DNA from 4 places in the Leptothermofonsia sp. ETS-13 genome. Region 3 is predicted to be linked to each of the others. Evidence: predicted binding sites of a transcription regulator. Region 3 holds the regulator's gene; each other region holds the start of a gene.
What was found. The regulator NtcA, encoded in region 3, controls nitrogen genes in cyanobacteria. The targets are predictions, from matches to a motif close to TTTGTANNNNNNNNTACAAA.
Positions count from the first base shown of each region.

Region 1: the regulator NtcA is predicted to act here: its motif matches at 2,132-2,151, upstream of P4D80_RS02025 (DUF4278 domain-containing protein).
Region 2: the regulator NtcA is predicted to act here: its motif matches at 1,799-1,818, upstream of P4D80_RS13380 (replication restart DNA helicase PriA).
Region 4: the regulator NtcA is predicted to act here: its motif matches at 3,184-3,203, upstream of P4D80_RS24640 (ferredoxin--nitrite reductase).

Region 1 is NZ_CP120836.1:422,155-427,545, forward strand. Features, by position in the region: gene P4D80_RS02015 (filamentous hemagglutinin N-terminal domain-containing protein) at 1-178, opposite strand, end outside; gene P4D80_RS02020 (hypothetical protein) at 976-2,031, shown strand; gene P4D80_RS02025 (DUF4278 domain-containing protein) at 2,246-2,704, shown strand; gene P4D80_RS02030 (hypothetical protein) at 3,116-3,535, shown strand; gene fumC (class II fumarate hydratase) at 3,606-5,024, shown strand; gene P4D80_RS02040 (2Fe-2S iron-sulfur cluster-binding protein) at 5,090-5,391, opposite strand, start outside.
Region 2 is NZ_CP120836.1:2,928,821-2,934,211, reverse strand. Features, by position in the region: gene rlmN (23S rRNA (adenine(2503)-C(2))-methyltransferase RlmN) at 172-1,275, shown strand; gene P4D80_RS13380 (replication restart DNA helicase PriA) at 1,438-1,671, opposite strand; gene P4D80_RS13375 (glycosyltransferase) at 2,620-3,840, opposite strand; gene hemC (hydroxymethylbilane synthase) at 4,313-5,293, opposite strand.
Region 3 is NZ_CP120836.1:3,427,932-3,433,322, reverse strand. Features, by position in the region: gene P4D80_RS15540 (PPC domain-containing protein) at 1-655, shown strand, start outside; gene P4D80_RS15535 (pre-16S rRNA-processing nuclease YqgF) at 791-1,228, opposite strand; gene P4D80_RS15530 (DUF3084 domain-containing protein) at 1,262-2,569, opposite strand; gene ntcA (global nitrogen regulator NtcA) at 2,689-3,360, opposite strand; gene P4D80_RS15520 (SDR family oxidoreductase) at 3,757-4,287, shown strand; gene P4D80_RS15515 (SDR family oxidoreductase) at 4,208-4,549, shown strand; gene thrC (threonine synthase) at 4,725-5,391, opposite strand, start outside.
Region 4 is NZ_CP120836.1:5,412,579-5,417,969, forward strand. Features, by position in the region: gene P4D80_RS24635 (CmpA/NrtA family ABC transporter substrate-binding protein) at 1-913, opposite strand, end outside; gene P4D80_RS24640 (ferredoxin--nitrite reductase) at 1,096-3,042, opposite strand; gene P4D80_RS24645 (globin domain-containing protein) at 3,440-3,643, opposite strand; gene P4D80_RS24650 (hypothetical protein) at 3,699-3,833, opposite strand; gene P4D80_RS24655 (HEAT repeat domain-containing protein) at 4,281-5,391, shown strand, end outside.

The sequences.
Region 1 (5,391 bases), 2.5 Mb from region 3:
TATGGAATAAGTTTGCTCCGGCTCGTGTGCCACCCGTGATATCAAAGGTGTTGCCACTCTGATGGACTTGGGTTCGGGCACCATCTCCGGCTCCAGTAATTTGAGCCTGAGCCTGCATAACTTCTGTAAATGCGGCTGCAATCAATAATGCACTAAGAATACGAAGTGTAACTTTCATGGGAATTACCAAAGGAGCAACTTAACCGACGATTCAATCAGAATCGAAGCGCCTGGAATCGTTAAACAAGTAGAACCTGGCGTAAACTGGCTACCATTCGCGACATCTATAGCAATCCTATTTGGATTGTGAGAAGGAGTTCCGCAGGAACTCCTTCTCACAAAGCCTCTCCAGCTCACAACTGAATTAGGACCGCTATGGTACAGCAAAACGAAAGTGTTGTTGGGGGTTTGGGAGTGGAACCCTTGCTTGGGGGCGAAGTCTCCCAACCCCCATGTTGCAAAATTTAGTGTTTGCAACACTAGAACCTGACACCCTTTATGATTGCTGACTTACGCTGCTAGTAAGACTGCCCCTGATTGTGAAAGATAAAGTCTGCGGATGACTATTACCCTAGCAGGTACTATTCCCTGGCAGGTACTATTACCTTGGCAGGTACTATAGCGTTCACAAATAGTTTGTGAACAAGGGGGACGAAGCCCCCACGCAGGGGGGAACCCCTGCACCCCATTCAAATTTCAAGAAAGATCGCTAATCCATCCACTTCAGTATATATACCCAGAATATAGGTTCCGTTTCTCTTTACTCAGCTTCACACAAGCGTGTTTCACCCAATCAAAATGACAAAACTGGGATGCGTTTCATTTTGACCTTGCTTGTTACAAAAACTGTAACCAATCAGGGTTTCAGGAACTTCAGGTATTCTTCTTATCGTCATGCTTAATGTAGCGACCCTGGATCGCTCGCATCAATTATGAATCAGTTGTGATAGTACCTGTTGACAAAAAAAGAAACCCATGAAACCAATGATTGATTTACTTAAAACCTCTGGTACCATTCATCTTTCTAAGAAAGCGGTTCTTATTCTTGCGTTTGCAAGTTTCCTCTCCGGTGGTTTAGAACTTACCCAAACCCAATCTGCAAACGCCCGCAGGCTGGAATGGCCTGCTCAAATCAGCCAAGGCATTCCTACTCAAGAGTTGCGCCATCGGGGCCTGTCTGGATCAATTTCTCAGGCTGTGTTGCGGGATGCGTCCCGGCGATCGGGCATCCCGGTAGGCCGGTTGAGAATTGTTCAGGCAACACCAAGGACGTTTAGCAACCTCTGTCAATTCAACTTTGGTGAAGTTTGTACCTACGAGTACCGTCCCATTCGAGGGTGGGAAATTGTTGTTCGGGGAGGAAACCAATCCTGGACTTACCATGTCGATCGCACTGGTTCCCGTATCGCCATCGATCCCAACAGTGGTGGCTCAACAGTCAATCTTCCCATCCCGGCACGTAACGCGGTTCTAAGGGATGCGTCTCGGAGAGCAGGCTTACCAGTCAACGCGGTGCAAATCACTCGCGTCACTCCCAGAACCTTTGGCAACCCCTGCGAGTTTAACTTTGGTAAAATTTGCACAAAGGAATACAACCCGGTGGAGGGCTGGGAAGTGATGGTACAGGTAGGGGGAGAATCCTGGAGGTATCACGTTAGTCGCTCCAATTACCAGGTAGTGCTGGATCCGGGGCTTGGAGGAAGCAGCGCTAATTTACCCTATGCCGTAGAGCAAGTCGTATTACAGGATGCCTCTCGCCGTTCGGGGCTGCCGGTTTCCTATCTGCAAATTACCCAGGCAACCCCTAAAACCTTTGGCAATCCCTGCATTTTTAACTTCGGTGAAATTTGCACGCGAGAGTATCGACCCATTGAGGGCTGGGAGGTGGTTGTCCAGGTGCGGCGGCAATCCTGGATCTATCATGTCGATCGCACAGGTTCCCGAATTGCCCTGGACCCCAATCTTGGGTTTGCCACCGGTGGTGCAAGATTTTTTAGATGGAGGAATTATAGCGGTAGTCATTGTGGTTAGGACAGGGTGCAGGGGTGGAACCCCTGGCTGGGGCCGAAGACCCCACTCCCTCTCTAATTCCAATGTCCTAACGCACCTGCGTAGAGCTATAATCCGGACTTCTGGATGCTTCGCAACAAAACTTTAGGTCAATCGGTATAGAATTAGACCCATATCTTTCCATTGGGTTTGTAATTTAAATAATTGCCTTTTCCAATTTCGGCTAACGAAGCTGATGGATGCTCTTCCCACTTTGGCAGGTCTGTTGATTGCGATCGTCGCTGCCTTTCTACTGTTTTTTGGACTGGTGTTAGCACCCTGGCAGGTTCTGCTTTTGCTACTGGTACTTGGATGGATGACCATCTGGTGGCTGATGAAGCGAAACCAGATTGGGAGCTTACTCCAGGAATCTGAGGATCTAGTCACAACAAGCTCTTCAGAACATTCAGATAGCACGGCAACCCCTCAAGTGGGCAAAGATTACCCCCTAGTCTACCGGGGGGCAAGCTATCAGCCCATCCTTCCTCCAGCAACAGATCCCCCAGCCAAAATAATTGAGATTTCTGGAAAGTACCGGGGAAGCATTTGGAAAAAATCACCTGCTGTTGTCGTCAAGCCTACAGAAGTGCGCAAGATTGAAATCACAGGAAAATACCGGGGATGCGTCTGGAAAATCTCAAACAATCAGAAGTAGTTTCACTACCTCTGTCCGGAGACAAGATCCCCGACTTTTTGATTGAACTAGTCAATCTCAGGTCAATCTGACTAGTGGTCTGTCAAGACTGTTTTGATGGGTTGAAAATCCTCAAAACACCTGAGAATTGGGTTTTGTAGATTTGAGTTATCCCTCAAATCTATCCTGACAGACTACTAGTACAGCACGGTGGGAATACGGATACTATTCTGGTTCCCTCCGACTCCCCACTCCCCAACCCAATGGTTACTGGACTGATGCCATCGTCCACTAGAAAGTCGGGGGTCTGGATCTGGCAGAAATCACCTGATCAGATTCGCTAAGTGCTGTTGTTCAAGCAGAACAGTAGCAAAGTATTTCAGAATAAATTACCAGGATATACTCACCGGATTCGCGGAAAAATCATTCTCCATGTTACAGAAATTACTCCCTGTTCTCGCTCTTTCTCTAATTCCTGCCCTTGCCGTTGCCGCCAGTAGTTTACCCAAACCTAATGCCAGTGGGGATTATGTTGTTCGCACGGGGCATCGATTTTGGGTCGTTGTTGACCCCGATCCCCGTGGGGTCAATTGTCGTTGGTCTCCTGCCATGCCCGCCAACTGGTACGATCCTGCCGCCAAACTACCCCCTGCAACGATTGACCAGTGGCCTGTCGTCCGACGTTTCAAGAAAGCGACCGTTTTAACCTCTAATACTTTCCCAGCAGGGTTTGCGCTGATGTTTGACTCACGTAATAAACCCTGGCTTAAGGTGAACGTAGGTACAAAGGAGCAGATTTGTCTGGTACGGGCAAATACAAAGTTTATCCAGCCAGTTGAAGGGAAAAAGTGAAGCTGGATGGGAGTGGATGGGTAGATGTACAGGTTAGGATGGGGCAGCAACCATTAGACAATCGCCTCCAATGTCAACCCGTGAACCAATAGCGGAAGTCCGGATCGAAACTGATAGCATGGGGCCGGTGGAAGTTCCCAATGATCGCCTGTGGGGAGCACAAACCCAGCGATCGCTCTTGCATTTTGCGATTGGAACTGAACGTTTTGGCTGGGGACGGCCTGTAATTCGTGCGTTGGGAATCTTGAAAAAGTGTGCAGCGATCGCCAACGGTGAACTGGGTCAGTTGCCTCCCGAAAAAGTCAACCTGATTGTACAGGCGGCTGATGAAGTGATCGCGGGCAAGTGGGACAGCGAGTTTCCCCTGGTTGTGTTTCAAACGGGTTCGGGAACGCAAACCAACATGAATGCAAACGAGGTGATCTCGAATCGTGCTATTCAACTGGCAGGGGGGGTAGTGGGGTCAAAGCAACCCATTCATCCAAATGATGATGTCAACCGCAGTCAATCATCCAATGACACCTTTCCAACGGCAATGCACATTGCGACTGTTGAACAACTGGAGAATAGATTGATTCCCATTATCACTGATTTGCGCAATGTCCTGGATGCAAAATCAAAAGCCTATGCCGATGTCATTATGGTTGGCAGAACACATTTGCAGGATGCCACTCCAATCACTCTGGGGCAGGTCATTTCAGGTTGGGTGGCTCAGATTGACCAAACCCTTGCAATGGTTCGTAGTACGCTGCCGGGAATTTATGAGCTGGCGATCGGGGGCACAGCAGTCGGTACGGGATTAAATGCCCCTGCCCAGTTTGGAGAACTCACCACCCGCAAAATTGCCGAAGAAACCGGAAAGCCCTTTATTTCTGCTCCCAACAAATTTGCTGCCCTCTCTGCCCACGATGCCATGGTGAATGTCAGTGCCGCTATCCGCACCCTGGCTGGAGCATTGATGAAAATTGCCAATGATGTGCGCTGGTATGCCTGCGGCCCAAGGGCAGGCATTGGAGAAATCAAAATTCCGGAAAATGAACCTGGTTCTTCCATCATGCCAGGGAAAATCAACCCCACCCAGAGTGAAGCTCTAACCATGGTTGTCGTTCAGGTATTTGGGAATGACGCTGCGGTAGCCTTTGCTGGGTCCCAGGGCAACTTTCAACTCAATGTCTACAAGCCAGTCATCCTACACAATGTTTTGGAATCGATCGCATTACTTTGCGATGCTTGCCAATCTTTCAATGATCACTGTGCCAGAGGCATTGAACCGAATGAAAAACGCATCAAACAAAACCTGGACAATTCGCTGATGCTGGTCACGGCCCTCAACCCCTACATCGGCTACGAAAAAGCTGCTAAAATCGCCCTCCTTGCCTACCACGACGACATCAGCCTGCGGGAAGCAGCACTCAAATTGGGTTACGTCACAGCAGAACAGTTTGATGCCTGGGTGAGGCCAGAAAATATGGTCGGTGAGAGAGGGTAAGGGGCAGCAGACCAGCGCGGAATCACAGGCATTCGCCGCAGCCTGTGGAGCTACCTTCCCACGCTCTAAACATCACTAGACTGGGAGAAGTAGGCACCAATGCTAAAACTGGTTGTGTCTTCGATTTGCTTTAAAGTGGAGCGGGTGATTAACTTACCAGCCTCCACCAGAACTTGACCTGTCAGGGGGTGCAGGAGGTCTTGTTCGGCTCGACGGCCAATCAATGCCTCAATATCCTTCAGCGAGTTGATATACATACCCGGTGGCAGTTCAACCACCACCCCGTTCTTGAGAACTCGGGCCTGGCAGGCAAGGCGAGAATTTGGTTTACAGGAGGTGATCACTTCCAGGGTGCGTTGCTCTCGTC
Region 2 (5,391 bases), 500 kb from region 3:
GGCCGCAGCTCCCACTTCCCCCTTTACAAATTAGTTATGACTACCTACTTAAAACCCCTGGACTGTTGATTTTGTTTTGGTGATAAGCGTCGCTTTCACCAAACTCTCAGGAGAGTCGAAAGTCTTTAAGATGGAAGTTGCGAATAAATTAAATGATTGCGATCGCCCCCCATGTCTTCTATTACAACTTCCTCACCCAATCTGGCCGCTTCGGTAAGCCCCCTGCTGGGTCAATCCCTGGCTGAACTGACGGATTGGGTTCAGCAACAGGGGCAACCCGCCTATCGCGGCAAGCAACTCCACGAGTGGCTCTACCAGAAAGGGGCGCGATCGCTGTCTGAAATTTCCGTCTTTCCCAAGCAGTGGCGGGCGGAACTGGCTGAAGTCCAGATTGGACGCTCCACCATCCACCACCGCGCTCCTGCCCCAGATGGCACTGTCAAATTTCTCCTGCAGCTTTCCGATGGTCAGATTATTGAAACCGTTGGCATTCCCTCCTACTCTTCCCACCCCGCACCCCACACCCTCTCCCGCCTCACTGTTTGTGTCTCTTCCCAGGTGGGTTGCCCCATGGCCTGTGACTTTTGCGCGACGGGCAAAGGCGGATTTCTGCGTAACCTGGCAACCCATGAAATTGTGGATCAGGTGCTGACAGTACAGGAAGATTTTCAGCAGCGCGTCAGCAACATTGTGTTCATGGGTATGGGCGAACCCCTGCTCAATACCGACAATGTTCTGGCAGCGGTCAGATGTTTGAATCAGGACGTGGGGATTGGCCAACGCCTGATCACCCTTTCAACCGTTGGCATTCCTGGACATATTCGCCGCCTGGCAGAACACCAGCTCCAGGTAACTCTGGCGGTCAGCCTGCACGCTTCTAATCAAAAATTGCGGGAACAGCTCATTCCCTCGGCTCGACGCTACCCGCTAGAAACCCTGCTGAATGAATGCCGGGAGTACGTTCAGATCACGGGGCGTCGGGTGACCTTTGAATACATTCTGCTGGCCGGATTGAATGACTGCCCGGAGCACGCGATCGAACTGGCAAACCATTTGCGCGGCTTTCAAAGCCACGTCAACCTGATCCCCTACAACCCAATTCAGGAAGTAGACTACAAACGCCCAGATAGCCGCCGAATCCAATCGTTTGTTGATGCTTTGAAGGCTCACCATATTGCAGTCAGCGTTCGCCGTTCCCGTGGGCTGCAAGCAGATGCAGCCTGTGGTCAGTTGCGTGCTTCCGCCATCTCACAGGATGTGCCGAGTGGGGTGTAGGGAATGGAGAATATTCAAACACCCATCACTTCTCTCAAATTACTAGCATTGCAAACACTAGATTTTGCAACATGAGGATTTGGAGGCAGAGCCCCCCAAGCAGGGGTGGAACCCCTGCACCCCCAACAAAACTTTTTTGTTGTACCAGCGGGCGTTGTTGTACTAGCGGGCGAAGATGCCGGGAGCATAGGCTTCAATCACCTTACCTGTCTGAGAGCAGGTAATCATTAAATAATCGCAGGTCGGACATTGAGTTCTAATCAAGTGCTCCGACTCAAGGTGGTGGCGTTCAGCACAACTGCCACAATTAGGGCAGCAAACTTCAATTACCGTAGCGGCATCAACAACGTGAGTACTAAACATTTTCGTATCAACTAAGTTTTGCAGGGTTTTCATCAGAGCTCTTTACAATTCGAAATTAAAAGTGACAAAAAGTATCAGAATTAACTAAATGAACGCAATTTATGCGTGGAACAGTCGCCAAAGTTGAACTTCCATTATGTCGGTATTTATGCGGGTTGGCAATGAATTTTTGGATAGAAACCCTATGATTTTTATGAAATCCTGTTAGGGATCAAGGCTATAAATGATTCCTTCAATTTGAAATAGTTTGCTCGCCTGGAAAGGCTCAAAGAATAATGGGTCAAAGGTTACAAATAGATTTGATAAGTCTTAAAAAGTTGTTAAATTTTTCGATATGGCGCTGCTATCTGGATTGTGAAAAGGGATTCCGCCGGAATCCCTTTTCACAGGGCCCTTTCATTTCACGAATCATTTAGGACTGCTATAAGTAGCTGGGCGCAATTAAATTTAAATTAAGGATAGTTTTGGGGGTGGAGGGGGTGAAATGTCTGGGGCGCAGCCCCCCACTCCTCCCCTTTACAAATTAATTATGACTACCTACTTAGCGATCCTATTTAGATTGTGAGAAAGGACTTTGCAGGAATCCTTTCTCACAAAGCCTCTCAATCTCACGACTGATTTAGGACTGCTATTTCAGATTTCTTGATTGAACGTGCTGAATGAAAAGCCGACTCGGAGAGGGGAAGGGGGAGAGGTCAGTTCACTCAAAGAATGCGGTGTTATTAAATCCATGATCCTTAGCGTTCACAAATTATTTGTGAACAAGGGGGGTGAGGGCGAAACCCCGACGCAGGGGCTCCACCCTGCACCCCGTTCAAATTTCACAAGAAGGATCGCTATAGGAGACCATAACAATCTGCTCGGATTGAAGGAGTTGCCTTGGGGGAAGGCTCTTTCCTAACTCCCTTTTTTAGCTCATGGCCAACATCGGCGCTAACTTCCGAGGTTTTGGCAAAATGCGTAAGTCCTGTTGATGATTCTTCATCCTTTCCCAAAAGGACTATCCAACTTTTGAAACCATTCAACCAGCTTCTGGGCTTCCGTCTGCACGTTATGATGCAGAGCGACCCGGCGAGCGCCTTCCTTGCCCATGCGTTCCAATGTTTCCAGAGGGGTTTGCATTGCTATGCGCATCGCCTCTGCCAGAGCTTCGGAAGAGCCAGAGGGAACTAACCAGCCACACTGACCCGATTCAACCAGTTCTGGAATTCCGGCAATGTAAGTGCTGATCACGGGACGACCCAGGGCAAGCGCTTCCATAATGCCCACTGGCAAACCCTCAGCGAAGCTGGGTAGTACCATTACCTGGGCCTTCAAGATTTGCTGCTGAACTTCGGCGTTGGTTGCCCAGCCTGTTATCTCTACATGGTCTTTCAACCCCAGTTGGGAAATCATCGTTTCAATTTGTTGACGGAGCGGTCCATCCCCAACCAGAACAAGCTTGAACTTGAACCCTTTTGCTGCAAGCTGACTGGCCGCCTCAATCAAAGTAAGATGCCCCTTCTGCTCGCTCAGACGGGCTACACAAACGAACTGAGGCTGGGCTGGAAGAGAAACATAGGGCTGGGTTAGAAAGGCACTATCTACTCCGCAGTGAACGACATGAATCTTTGCCCATTGGTGATAGGTGCACCAGCGGAAGAGTTGGCTCTTGCCGAAGGAACAAACCGCCACCACAAAAGCCGCCCGCTGAATTTTTTCGGAGAGGGCGATCGCCGCTGGCTTATCAAATTCCTCCGGGCCATGCACTGTAAAGCTGTAGGAAGGGCCTCCTAAAGCCTGACACAACATGGCAACCGTTGTGGAGTTCGTACCAAAGTGGGCGTGAACGTGGTCAATCTCTGCTTCAGAAAACCAGTTCAGCAGCACACAGGCTTCTGCCAGGTAGGCCAGATGGATCACCAGCCCTCGTTCTGATTTCCAGCCAACTTTAAAGGTAAGGCGAGCTGCATTCAAAAACTGCCGGGGTTTGAACAGAGCAACACGCACCAGGTGAGTCAGTAAACCGATCGCTCCCACCTTCAGGACAAAGCGAGTTTTCTCAAATTCCTGTTTGTCTGCGTCATCCACCAGTTCTGCATCCAGCGATCGGATGGAAAAACGAGAAACCCTCACTCCCTCTGCTTCAACTGCAAGAATTTCCCGACGAATAAAGCTGTGGCTGACCTTAGGATATTGATTCACTAAATAGGCAATATTCATAGGAGTTGTTAATTGTTGATTGTTAGTTGTTATACCAATTTGATTTGAAAACAGTGCAAATCCGACCCCCTCCTGACCTCCCCTTGCCAAGGGGAGGTGCCGAAGGCGGTGGGGTGATGTGCAAGGTTCATCATTTAAATCGGTATTAGTAAGGTGTGAGGTAAGTAACTGGACAAAATTAAATTGAAGATAGATTTGGGGGTGGAGGGGGTGGAACCCCCTGCCTGGGGGCGCAGCCCCCATTCTTTCTTCTGATAATTAATTGGGTGGAGCTGCTTATGAGGTGAGAAGGGTAGGGGTAGTTGCAGATGACACGGGCACAACAAATAGAGCCAGCTTGCCAAAGTGGACAACCCACTCAGGTATTCTGGCTCAAGTTTGTTAACTTTTTGGGTAATCCTGAACCTTTATCAACGCTTTATATCAGCGCAAAGAGGAAGTATTCCGGGGTAATTCCTGATTTAGAACTCTACTACCCTCTCTGGATGGTTGCCAGGATTTCGTCCAAAATCGCTTGCGCTCCTTGCTGGCGGAGACGCTGGGCAAGTTCGGTACCAAGCCGTTCAGCATCAGTCATGGGGCCAGTGATGGTGTCTTTTACCAGCTTTTGCCCATCCAAGCTTGCCACAATTCCTGACAGCGTGAGATTATCTCCATCTAAAACGGTATTCACGCCAATGGGTACCTGGCACCCTCCCTCCAACTCCCGCAGGAAGGCTCTTTCTGCATAGCAACGGTAGGCGGTAGGGAGATGCTCCAATGCCTTTAGCAGGTCTAACACTTCTGTATCGTCGGCGCGACACTCAATTCCCAGTGCTCCCTGACCTACTGCGTGGAGGGAGATTTCCGCTGGAATCACCTGATGAATGCGATCGCCCATACCGAGCCGCTGCAAACCCGCAACGGCCAAAATGAGTGCGTCGTACTCCCCAGCATCGAGCTTGGAAAGGCGAGTGTTGAGATTGCCCCGCACATCCTTAAAGCTGAAGTGGGGGTAGTAATGCCGCAGTTGTGCCAACCGTCGCAGGGAGGAGGTGCCAATGACTGCACCGGGGGGGAGGGTATCGAGTTGTTTATCTTTGTGCTTTTCATGCACAACCAGAGCATCTGCCGGATTTTCGCGCTCAGTGACACAACCAAGAACCAGCCCTTCTGGCAGGCGCGTTGGCAGGTCTTTGAGGGAGTGAACGGCAAAATCGATGTCGCCATTCAACATGCCAAGTTCCAGTTCTTTGGTGAAGAGCCCCTTATCGCCAATCTTTGCCAGAGCCACATCCAGGATTTTATCCCCCTGGGTACTCATAGTCTGGACTTCAAAGGTGCGATCGGGAAAAGCCTTCTGCAAGTGCTCCTGCACCCAATGAGTCTGAATCAGGGCTAATTGGCTTTTGCGAGAGCCAATCCGGATGGTGCGCTTAGAGCTGGAAACAGTCGGCGATGCAGACAGTGTCATAAATTCAGGAATTGAAACGGGAGAAGTCACTCTTTTCAGAGTACCGCAGTGTGCAGCCGTATCTGTAAAGGACGCAGGAATTAAATATTACAGATAGT
Region 3 (5,391 bases):
TGATGTGGAGTTTGGGGTTCTGGCCAAGGGAGACCCGGTAGCGAGCGATCGCTACTACCACACCTATTATTTTGAGGGTAAGAAAGACCAAGCCATTGCCATTCGACTGGTGGGTAGCCGAGATCCTCGCCTGAATCTGAACCCTGCCATGTTTCTTTATGGACCTGATGGGCAGGAACCGATCGCCCGTCGATTTGGAGGAGAAAGCACTGAAAAGAGTGCCTTTCTTCAGATCCGCCTGCCCGAAGACGGAACCTATTCCATTGTGGTAACCAGCCGGGAACCCCGAAAAGAAGGACGCTATAGTCTGGCCCTGCGGGATGACCGAATCTCCTATCTCTTAGACAAAACTGGCGACCTGACAGATGAAAGTCCGAAGCTAAAACAGGATGGAAGCTCCTTTCAGTCCTACGAATTTCAGGGCAAGCGGGGACAGTATGTAAACATTCGGGCGGATAGTCTGCGGGCTGAATTTTCACCCTCGGTTTATTTGCTCAACTCGAAGCGGGAGATCATTGCCACCAGCAGCGACATGAATTACATTTACTCAGCATTGATTGAACGAACTCAACTCCCAGAGGATGACACTTACTACATTGTGGTCAATTCGATGAATCCTACTGGACGGGGGCGATTTCGGGTGAGTGTGTATTGAACTGAGGGGTGGAAGAAATTTTAAGTGCAAGGCGAAGGGCGAAAGGGTGAGGTGGCTATAGAGGTCGTAAGCCTTTCATCCCCTTAAATCCAGTGTCCTAAGCAACCTGGCGACAGCTATATCCATGATCCTGAGCTAATGAACCAGGCGCTCTAAGTAGCGTTCAATCAGCAAGATAGCGACAATGTCGTCGATTGGACGGGGAATGCGACGTAGTGCCTTGGGGATCAGACGGTAAATGCCTTTTGGGGGATACATTTTCCAGTAGCGATCGCGCGCTTCCAGGCTGCTATGGCGCTCATCCACTAACACAACGCGCAGCGGGTCTTCAAGCTCAGTCGTTAGCCGCTGCTTCCAATCCTTGGCGGTGGTTTGGTCACCCATAACGACTATCGAGATTGGAAACTGCTGTCGTAGAGTTTGGATGGTAGCGATCGCCGACTCTGTAACCACAACCTCGTGATAACGTAATGTGCGGTCAACTCCCATAACCGCTAGACCGCACTTGCGGCGACCAGGGTCGAATCCCAGAATAACAGGCTGATCAGACGTTGGGTGAGAACTAGGGTACATGGGACCAAAATGTATCAAACAGGTTCACGACTCTTAATTAACGGTACCTGTATCTGGATGATTTGTTCTAAACAAGACCTTGCCATCCTGCGTTGCCAATAAATCAATTTTGAGGGGGCCAGAAACGTTAGTGACCTCCGCTGCAACAGCTTTCAAATCCACCATCTGGTTATATTGCTTCAGTTGGCTGATAAAGATAATCACATCCTGAATTCGACCAATTTCAACAGAATCGGTCAAAATTCCTAGGCTGCGAGCCCGAAAATTAGCGGCGGCAATTAGCAAATTAATGCGCTGTTGAATCTGCTCATCCGTCATCCGGGAGGGATCGATGGTAGTGGCGGCCACCACATCGCCTGCCAGAAAGATAGACCGATTGGGCACTGCGTCTGCAAAAACTTGGATGGGGGTTTCGCCCACCAGGTAGTTGGCAGCCGAAAAGATTCTGACTACATAGTCTTTTCCGTCGTCAATCCGACTGATCAACTGTTCCACCTCTGGTCTGGTAATTTGGATGATCTGTCCGCTGGTGCCGGGCCGTGTCAATCGGATCGCCGTCCGATTGGCTTCGGTTAAGAGCTGATCAACGGCCTGTTTCGCTGTTGAAGTTGATGGAATCCGCACAACCGCGGAAGCCAGAATCTGGCCGCGCTGAATTGCCACATTGCCCTGGCGTAGACCCTGACGCTCTAGTTCTAATTCTTGAATTTCTCTGGCCAGGAAGGCTTGCTGGGCTTCCAGTTTCTTGACTTGAGCTTCCTTGTCCCTGATTTCTGCGTCTCTTTGGGCAATAAGCCGATTCTTTTCTACTTGCAGCTGGCGAATCTCAGCCCGCAGTTGGTTCTGAATCCGATTTAATTCTGCTTCAGCGCGAACGGTTTCCGCCCGGGCTCGGGTACGTTCTGCGATCGCCCCCCTGAGCGCCCGGTCTGCTTCAGTAAGTTGTTGCTGTGCTCCCGTGAGCTGTTCTCTGCTGCCCGCCAGTTGCTTCTGCGCCAATACCCGATCAGCCCGCGCTTTTGCTAGTTCCTCCTCAGCCTGGTTTTTCTGAATCTGCGTTTGGTATAGATCCCGCCGAGTTCGCCTGATGGTTTCCTGCAGCGAGTCAATTTCAAACAACCATTTGCGCAGGTACTCACTGGTGGCAAACAAAACCCCCAGAGTGGAAGCCGAGATCACAGTGCCGGTAAGAATGGTGACGAGCGTCGCAGTTTTACGGGGACGGAGATTAAACAGGCTGAGGCGAGCTTTGCCAACGCGGGTTCCCAGGCGATCGCCCACCGTGGCAATGACCCCCCCCAGCACCAGCACTGCCAGAATCAAAATATATCCGGTGGACATTCACACTCCAAAGCGCCCTGCACTCCCGGCCACGCCTGCACAAGCACACCAAAGCAAACGCAATCACAGCGAACTCAACTACAGCCTACCTCAATGTTTCTACCAGTGGGTGTTGCTGATCAGGTAAATTGTTGGCTCAAAGTGACCGGATTGTGGACGGTAATCTTTTTCTTGTGAATGGAAATCATCTTATCCTGGCGCAGATCCCCCAAAAGACGGGTTACCGTGACACGAGTAGAGCCAATTGCCTCTGCGATCGCCTGATGGGACAACTTCAGGTCAATGGTGATGCCATCATTGCTGGGCACACCAAAATCACGACAGAGAATCAGCAAAAAACTCACCAATCGGGAACCCATATCCCGGTGTGCCAGAGTTTCAATCATCATCTCAGTCTGCAAAATCCGGGATGATAAGCCTCGCAGCAGTACCATCGACAGGTCCGGGTTATCCTTTAACGCCTTTTCCACCTGTTCAATGGGAACCGAAAGCAACTCAACTGGTGTAAAGGCTACTGCGTGATAGAAGCGATCGGACTTGTGCCCAGTGATTAAGGAAAGAACCCCAAACACGCTATTCTCCCGTAGCAGCGCAACGGTAATTTCTTCCCCAGCCTCATAGACCCTGGACAGCTTGACTGCTCCTTTAAGAAGAAAGTAGACACGTTCTGCCGGGTCACCCGGAAAGAAGATTGTTTTGCCCCGCTCAAAGGTTTCAACAATGGGTGGAAATGCTCCACCCCCCATCTGACGGAACACAGATGCGAGTGGTTTATCTTGCGTTACTACCATATCCCCTACCTGGTGCCCAAAGAATTGCCCAGCTAACTAACAGGTGAAATCCCTAAGTTAAGTGAACTCATTAAAAGATCTGTAACTTAGGACACTTAAACTTACTCAACCGCACGTTTTTGTGCCTGATGTTACATATTGGTTGGCTATAACCCTTGACTAACCGATTCCATAACCCAGGTTTAGCCTGCTCAATCACTGCTTAAATCACGATTTCCAGCAGTTTAAGACTATATTAGCTAGAGTGAATCGATTTGCTTACCTGCAATTTATTCGAAATCACGATTATTGGAACAGAATGATTGAACGGACTGATAAAAATAGGTGCTACCCGTTTCCATCTTTGAGTATTCTCATAAAGCAGTCCTAAGTAGTTGCTCTTAAAGATAGAGAGTTATGTTGAATTTGACTGGAAAAAATGCCCTGGTGACTGGCATTGCCAACAATCGTTCAATTGCCTGGGGCATTGCCCAACAACTCCACAAAGCAGGGGCAAATATTGGAGTTACCTACCTGCCCGATGAAGAACGCCGCGTCAAAAAACTTGCTGAACTGGTAGAACCCGTTCAACCATCCCTATTTCTTCCCTGTAACGTTCAACATGATGCTCAAATTCAAGCTACCTTCGATGCAGTCAAAGACAAATGGGGTCGGTTGGATATCTTGATTCACTGTTTAGCCTTCGCCAATAAAGAAGATTTATCTGGTAGTTTTGTAAACACTTCACGAGAAGGATTTGCGGCTGCCCTGGATATTAGTGCCTACTCATTAATTAAGCTGTGCGCTGCCGCCCAACCCCCTAATGACCGAAGGGGGCAGCGTTCTTACCCTGACCTACCTGGGGGGAGTGAAAGTAATTCCCAATTACAACGTGATGGGAATTGCCAAGGCTGCTCTGGAGATGAATGTACGCTATCTCGCCTCTGAATTAGGTCCCCAAAACATTCGGGTCAACGCCATTTCTGCTGGTCCCATTCGTACCTTAGCATCCTCGGCAGTCGGCGGCATCCTGGACATGATCCACCATGTTGAAACCGTCGCCCCCCTCCGGCGAACTGTTACCCAGCTTGAAGTGGGCAACACCGCTGCCTTTCTCTGTAGTGACCTTGCAAGTGGCATCACCGGACAAATCGTCTACGTTGATGCAGGCTACGAGATTATGGGAATGACGGAAGGGCGAAAGGAGTAGATGGGTGGATGAGTGGATGAGTGGATGGGTGAGGGAGTAATGGAGTGGGGGAAGTGATGGAGTGGGGAAGTGATGGAGTCAAGAAACCTCGCTCTATTATCCCGTTACCCTGGCACTCCCTTCCCCCTCTCTCCTCGCTTCACTAACAACGAATAACCAACAACTAACAACTCCTCTAAAATCCCATTGCCTGGGCAACAGATTTCAAGCTGGGTTCGATGCCCTGTTTGAACTGGCTGCTGCTGTGTTTGATGGCACAATCGGGGTCCTTCAACCCGTTTCCGGTGAGGACACAAACCACAGTGGCACCGGGCGGAACCTGGTCTTTGACTTTGAGGAGTCCGGCTACGGAAGCCGCGCTGGCAGGTTCACAGAAGATCCCTTCACGGGACGCCAGAAGACGGTAGGCATTCAGGATCTCGTCATCAGTAACGGCATTAAAGGTGCCCTGGCTGGCTTCCTGGACGGCGATCGCCCGTTCCCAATTGGCAGGATTACCAATTCGGATGGCGGTTGCCAGCGTCTCTGGGTGTTCCACCGCTTTGCCCGAAATCAGGGGGGCTGCTCCTGCGGCCTGAAAGCCCATCATGCGGGGAAGCTTGCTACAAAGTTGATGCTGGTGATACTCACAAAACCCCATCCAGTAGGCGGTAATATTTCCAGCGTTGCCAACGGGAATGCACAGCCAATCGGGCGCATCTCCCAATACATCGACCACCTCAAATGCTGCAGTCTTTTGTCCTTCTAACCGGTAAGGATTGACCGAGTTGACTAGAGTGACCGGATAACTGGCCGATATTTCCCGCACAATTTCAAGCGCTCGATCAAAATTGCCTTGAATT
Region 4 (5,391 bases), 2.0 Mb from region 3:
TTTCCTCTTTGTTCTCATCCTTGTCGCACCAAATCTGGGCTTCCTGTACCGCCATCAGTAGTGCTTTTGCTGCCTTCGGATACTTATCGACCCAATCTGCTCGCATCGCAAAGGCTTTTTCAGGATGGTTTTGCCAGAGTTCTCCAGTCGTCAGTGCGTTGTAGCCAACATCCTGGTTCACCGTTTGCAGAGGCCATGGCTCTCCAACGCAGAAAGCTTCCATCGTACCTGTTTTAACATTGGCAACCATTTGTGGCGGTGGAACGACAATTGTTGAGACATCCTTGTCAGGATCAATGCCTCCCGCGGCTAACCAGTAGCGAATCCACAAATCATGGGTGCCTCCTGGAAAGGTCATAGCAACCTTGACTTCTTTATTAGCTTTGGCTTTTGAAAAAGCATCCTCCAGGGGAGAACTGTCTGTATCAACTTTCAAATCCCGATAAGTATTTGAAAGCTGAATTCCCTGACCATTCAAATTCAATCTTGCCAGGATATACATTGGCACTTTTTTGCCATCTGTTACTTTGCCTGTTGATATCAAATAGGGCATTGGGGTCAGAATGTGCGCGCCATCGATTCCACCCCCCTCAGAACCCAATACGATATTATCTCGTGTGGCCCCCCAGGAAGCCTGTTTCAGCACCTCAACATCCTTCATGCCATACTTTGCAAAAAAGCCCTTTTCCTTCGCAATAATCAAGGGCGACGCATCCGTTAGAGCGATAAATCCTAGCTTTGCACTGGTCACTTCCGGTGCATCGGCTGAACTCACGTTCGCGGCTGGAGCAGCAGTAGGTGAGTTTGAACCATTTGATGCAGATTGAGGAGAACTGCACCCATGGGCGAACAAAGTGCCAGCAGCGGTTGCACTGGCTGTGATGATAAACTTCCGTCTCGATAGTTGTGACATAACTAAGTTTCCTGATCTTCAAGTAATGGAAATGTTGATTTCTGCTTGAGCATCGGTTGTGGAAGCGGGTGCCAGCGAACCAGTACAGCAAAACGAAAGTTTGATTGGGGGGCAGGGGTGGAACCCCTGGTTAGGGGCGAAGCCCCCAAACCCCCATGTTGCAAAATTTAGTGTTTGCAACACTAGGCATCAATCAGCACTCGACCAACCGGGTGAGCAATACAGGTGAGGATGTATCCCTCGGCGCACTCCTGGTCATCGAGAGCATTGGGATCTCCCTCGTATTTCACGTTGCCTTCCAGAAGTTTGTGTTTGCAGGTGCCACAGGTGCCTGACCGGCAACTGCTTTCAATGGCCACTCCAGATTGCTCCGCTACTTCCAGGATGAGGTCTGCTTCTGTGCAAGCAACTTCCTTGCCAGAGTTGGCGAAACAAACCGTTGCTGGAGGGGCTGAGACGGCAGGTGGCGGGGCGGCAGTTACGGGGGGTGGAGTAGCCACGGCGACTTGAGCTGTTGCCGAACTGTTTGTCTTCTTGAGATCGGTTGTTTCAACAATTAGCTGCGATCGCTGAACCATCAACTCTGGTGGCATCTCTGCCCGCTCCTTCGCGCCAAAGTCCTGGATCAGCATCTGGCGCAGAATGGGCTTCAGGTCATCGCAGGGAATCCCTTTCATCGTGCAGGTGCCAAGTTGGGCATGTTTGCCGACCTTGCCACCCGTATAAATATCAACCCCTTCCACGGTTTGCCCGTCCTTGCGGACTTTGGTTCCCATCAAACCGATGTCAGCGACCTGGGGTTGACCACAGGAGTTGGGGCAACCCGTCCAGTGAATCCGCACAGAATTGGGACAATAGAGTTCCGCATCCAGTTCTTGCATCAGGGCAAGGGCGCGATTTTTGGTTTCAATCAGGGCGAAGTTGCAAAACTGATTGCCCGTGCAGGAGACTAATGCTCGTTCCAGGGGGCTGGGGTTAACCGAGAACCGTTCTAAAAGCGGTTCCTTCAGCAATGGGGCAATGCGAGAATCGGGCACATCGGGAATAATCACGTTTTGCTCAACCGTCAGTCGCAGTTCACCACTGCCATAGACCTCTGCCAGTCTAGCCAGGTCAAACATGTCCTGGGCATAGAGGCGACCGACGGGGACGTGCAAACCTACATAGTTCAAACTCGGTTGCTTTTGGGCATGAACACCAATGTGGTCACGTTTATTCCACAAAATCTCATCCTTGGCGGCGGCGGTTTGCAGGGGAAAGCCCAGTTGCTTTTCCACCTCTGCCCGAAACTTCTCAATGCCCCACTCGTCAATCAACCACATAAGACGAGCTTTCTGACGATTGGCTCGCAGGCCGTGATTGCGGTAAACGATGAGAATTGCTTCGCACAGAGCGACCACATCGCGGGGGTTTACCCAGGCATCGAGGGGAATGGCAGCTTCACACCGCTTGGCAGAAAAGAACCCACCCACCAGTACATTGAAGCCCAGGTTGCCGTTTTTGTAGGCGGGAATGAAGGCAATGTCGTTGATTTCAGCATGGACAGAGTTGTCGCGGCAACCGGCAATCGCAATGTTGAATTTGCGCGGCAGGTTGGTAAACGAGGGATTTCCCTCCCCGTTATTGGTAATCATGTCCTGCACTTTACGGCACAGACCACGGGTGTCAATCAACTCATCCGCATCAATGCCTGCTACGGGAGAGCCAGTAATGTTGCGGACGTTATCCATCCCAGATTGAATACTGGTCAACCCGGCCCCTTCAAATCGACGGAAAATATCCGGCACATCCTCAATCCGCACACCCCGTAGCTGAATGTTTTGCCGGGTAGTGATATCTGCCACGCCGTCTTCGCCGTATCGCTGCACCACTTCTGCCAGAACTCGCATTTGCCCGCTGGTCAGCACCCCATTGGGAATACGCATCCGGAGCATGAACTTGCCAGGGGTAGACTGGCGGAAGAAAAGCCCCATCCATTTGAGGCGATGGTCGCGATCGGTTTCATCCATCGCTTCCCAACCAATTTGGGCGAAGTGCTCCAGTTCTGCCTTAACAACTAAACCATCTTTTTCTGCCTTAAACTTTTCAAACTTATTCTGACTGGCTGCCGCTGGGACTGTGCTCGTCATAGATTTCCCTTTTTCTCTAAAGCTGAGCGGGTCAGTATTGGTCCTTGTTTCTGCGAACTGATTAAGAAATATTTCGCTTCCCGTTGAAACTGTTCTCTCAGTGAGTCGTTGAAGTTAAGGTAAGCGGATAGAGCGGTTGAATTCGTATCTCTCGTTACAAATTATTTCTAAATATGAAGTTTTTGCATAATTCTGATGCGGTTCAAGCATGAAGTTGCTGTTGATAGCATCAGTTTTTAGTGGGATTGCGTTGAATCTGCTGGCATTTGCAGTCGCCCACTCCACTACTCCAAGCCTTTTAGGGATTTTTGTGCGTTTTTTGTGCGATAGCCAGCGAGTTCAATGGGATAAGCAGTCGCTCCCCCATTGCTTTAAACTTTTTACAGAGTTAGTCCTTTTACAGAGTTAGTTTGACGGTGTCTTCTGAGTAGCTGGCTCCTTCCAGCATCAGGGCGGCAATAGCATCGTAGGCATCAGCCCAGGCTTGTTGGACTTCAGGTGTCCAGTCCTTTCCCAGATAGAATTCAAATGTTTTGATCAGGGTGATACCCACCAGTGGGTAATGTTCGGGTAATGTTCGGGAATGCTCCGTACTGAACATGCTGTGCTCCCAGTCCCTTCAGAGCAGAGGTCAGCACCTCTGGCTTCCGCAGGTTCTAAATCACCAACACTAAGGCATTCAGCAACTTTTTCTTTTGCCCTGCCATGTCGGTGTTGGCAAATAGGAGTGCAGCATCGGGATAATTTTCAAAAAAGAGTAGTGTAGAAAGTGGATACAAACTCGTTTGCATCGGGTTTGATTTGCTCGAAACTTTGTTCTAAAAGTTCAACATTGAGAGACATCGTTAAGTTGCTCCATAAATTGGTCGAATCGGAAAACTGATAGTGCAGAGGGCAGGGTTCAAGGGAAGTGAGGGGGTAAGGTGCGAGAGGTGAGGTGAGGGTTAGTTGTGAGTGGTTGGGTTGTTCGTTGTTCAAAGAGAGGTGAGGGGTAAGAAGCCAGGAGCCAGAAGGAGTAATGGAATGACGGTATCAGATAGTAATAATTAGGACAACTAGGACAACCGAGACGATTGGCAATGGGTGCTTTAGAGACATTGAAGATAACTGAAGCTTGAAATTTTGCCTGTCACCTGTCACCTACCTCTGCTAAATTTGGGCGAAGACTGTTTCTTGTCAGGTTAGGCAGGTTAACTAATTGAGTCTGTATTCACAATGTCATCGAGTCTGTATTCACAATGTCAAATTTTTTAGAGCAGGCTCAGAAAGCAGCACAACAGGGCGACTGGTTGCGACTCAGCCAGTTTTTGCAGCAGTGGTTATTGACAGAACCCAATGTTCCGTTGTTGGAAGCGGACACCAGACAAGGGCTGGCACTGGCGCTTATGGTTTTGGAAACGGGCGATTTTCAAGCCCGATGGGATGTTGCCAAAGTATTTCCGGCATTGGGGGAAGCGGCGATCGCTCCCCTGATTGATTTGTTGCAAGATGACGAAGCGGATCTGGAAAGCCGCTGGTTTGCTGCCCGAATTTTGGGTGAGTTTGATAACCCTGACACCGTCCAGGCATTGATTGCCATTTTGCAAAATGCGGAGGACGAAGAACTGAGTATGATAGCAGCCGAAGCTTTGGCAAATTTAGGTGCTTCGGCGATCTGCGCCCTCACCTCTCTGCTGGCCAACGAAGATACTCGCTTTCTGGCAGTCCAGTCTCTTTCTCAAATTCGCCGCTCCGAAACGATTGCGCCCCTGTTAAGCGTGGTTAATGACCCTCAACCGGGGATTCGGGCAATGGCGATCGATGCCCTGGGTAGTTTTCATGATCCCCGCATTCCACCGCTGCTGTTACAAGCGCTCACCGATCCTGCCGCCATCGTCCGGCGAAATGCCGTTGCTAGTCTAGGAGTTCGTTCGGATCTGATCAACGAACTGGATCTGGTTTCCCCCCTGTCTGATCGCTTATGGGATTTGAACTTAGACGTTTGCCAGCAGACGGCGATCGCCCTTGGACGAATTGGCACAGACGCGGCCATTGACCGCTTATTCCGGGTGCTGACTTCTCCCCACACGCCCCTTCCCCTCCAGATTGAGACGATCCGGGCACTGGGCTGGGCTGAAACTGAAAAAGCTCTGGAATGCCTGCAACAGTCGCTAATCACCTTAGACCCATCACACACCCCCGTGGAAGTGTTTCAGGAGATGGTGACGATTCTGGGTCGCTGGTCAAACCCGAACCTTAAACCTCATGCAGCGGCCATTCTGATCAACCTGGTGAATTCCACCCACCCCATCACCACTCATCCCAAAATTAAACAAACAATCGCCCTCAGTCTTGGGCATTTAGGACAAC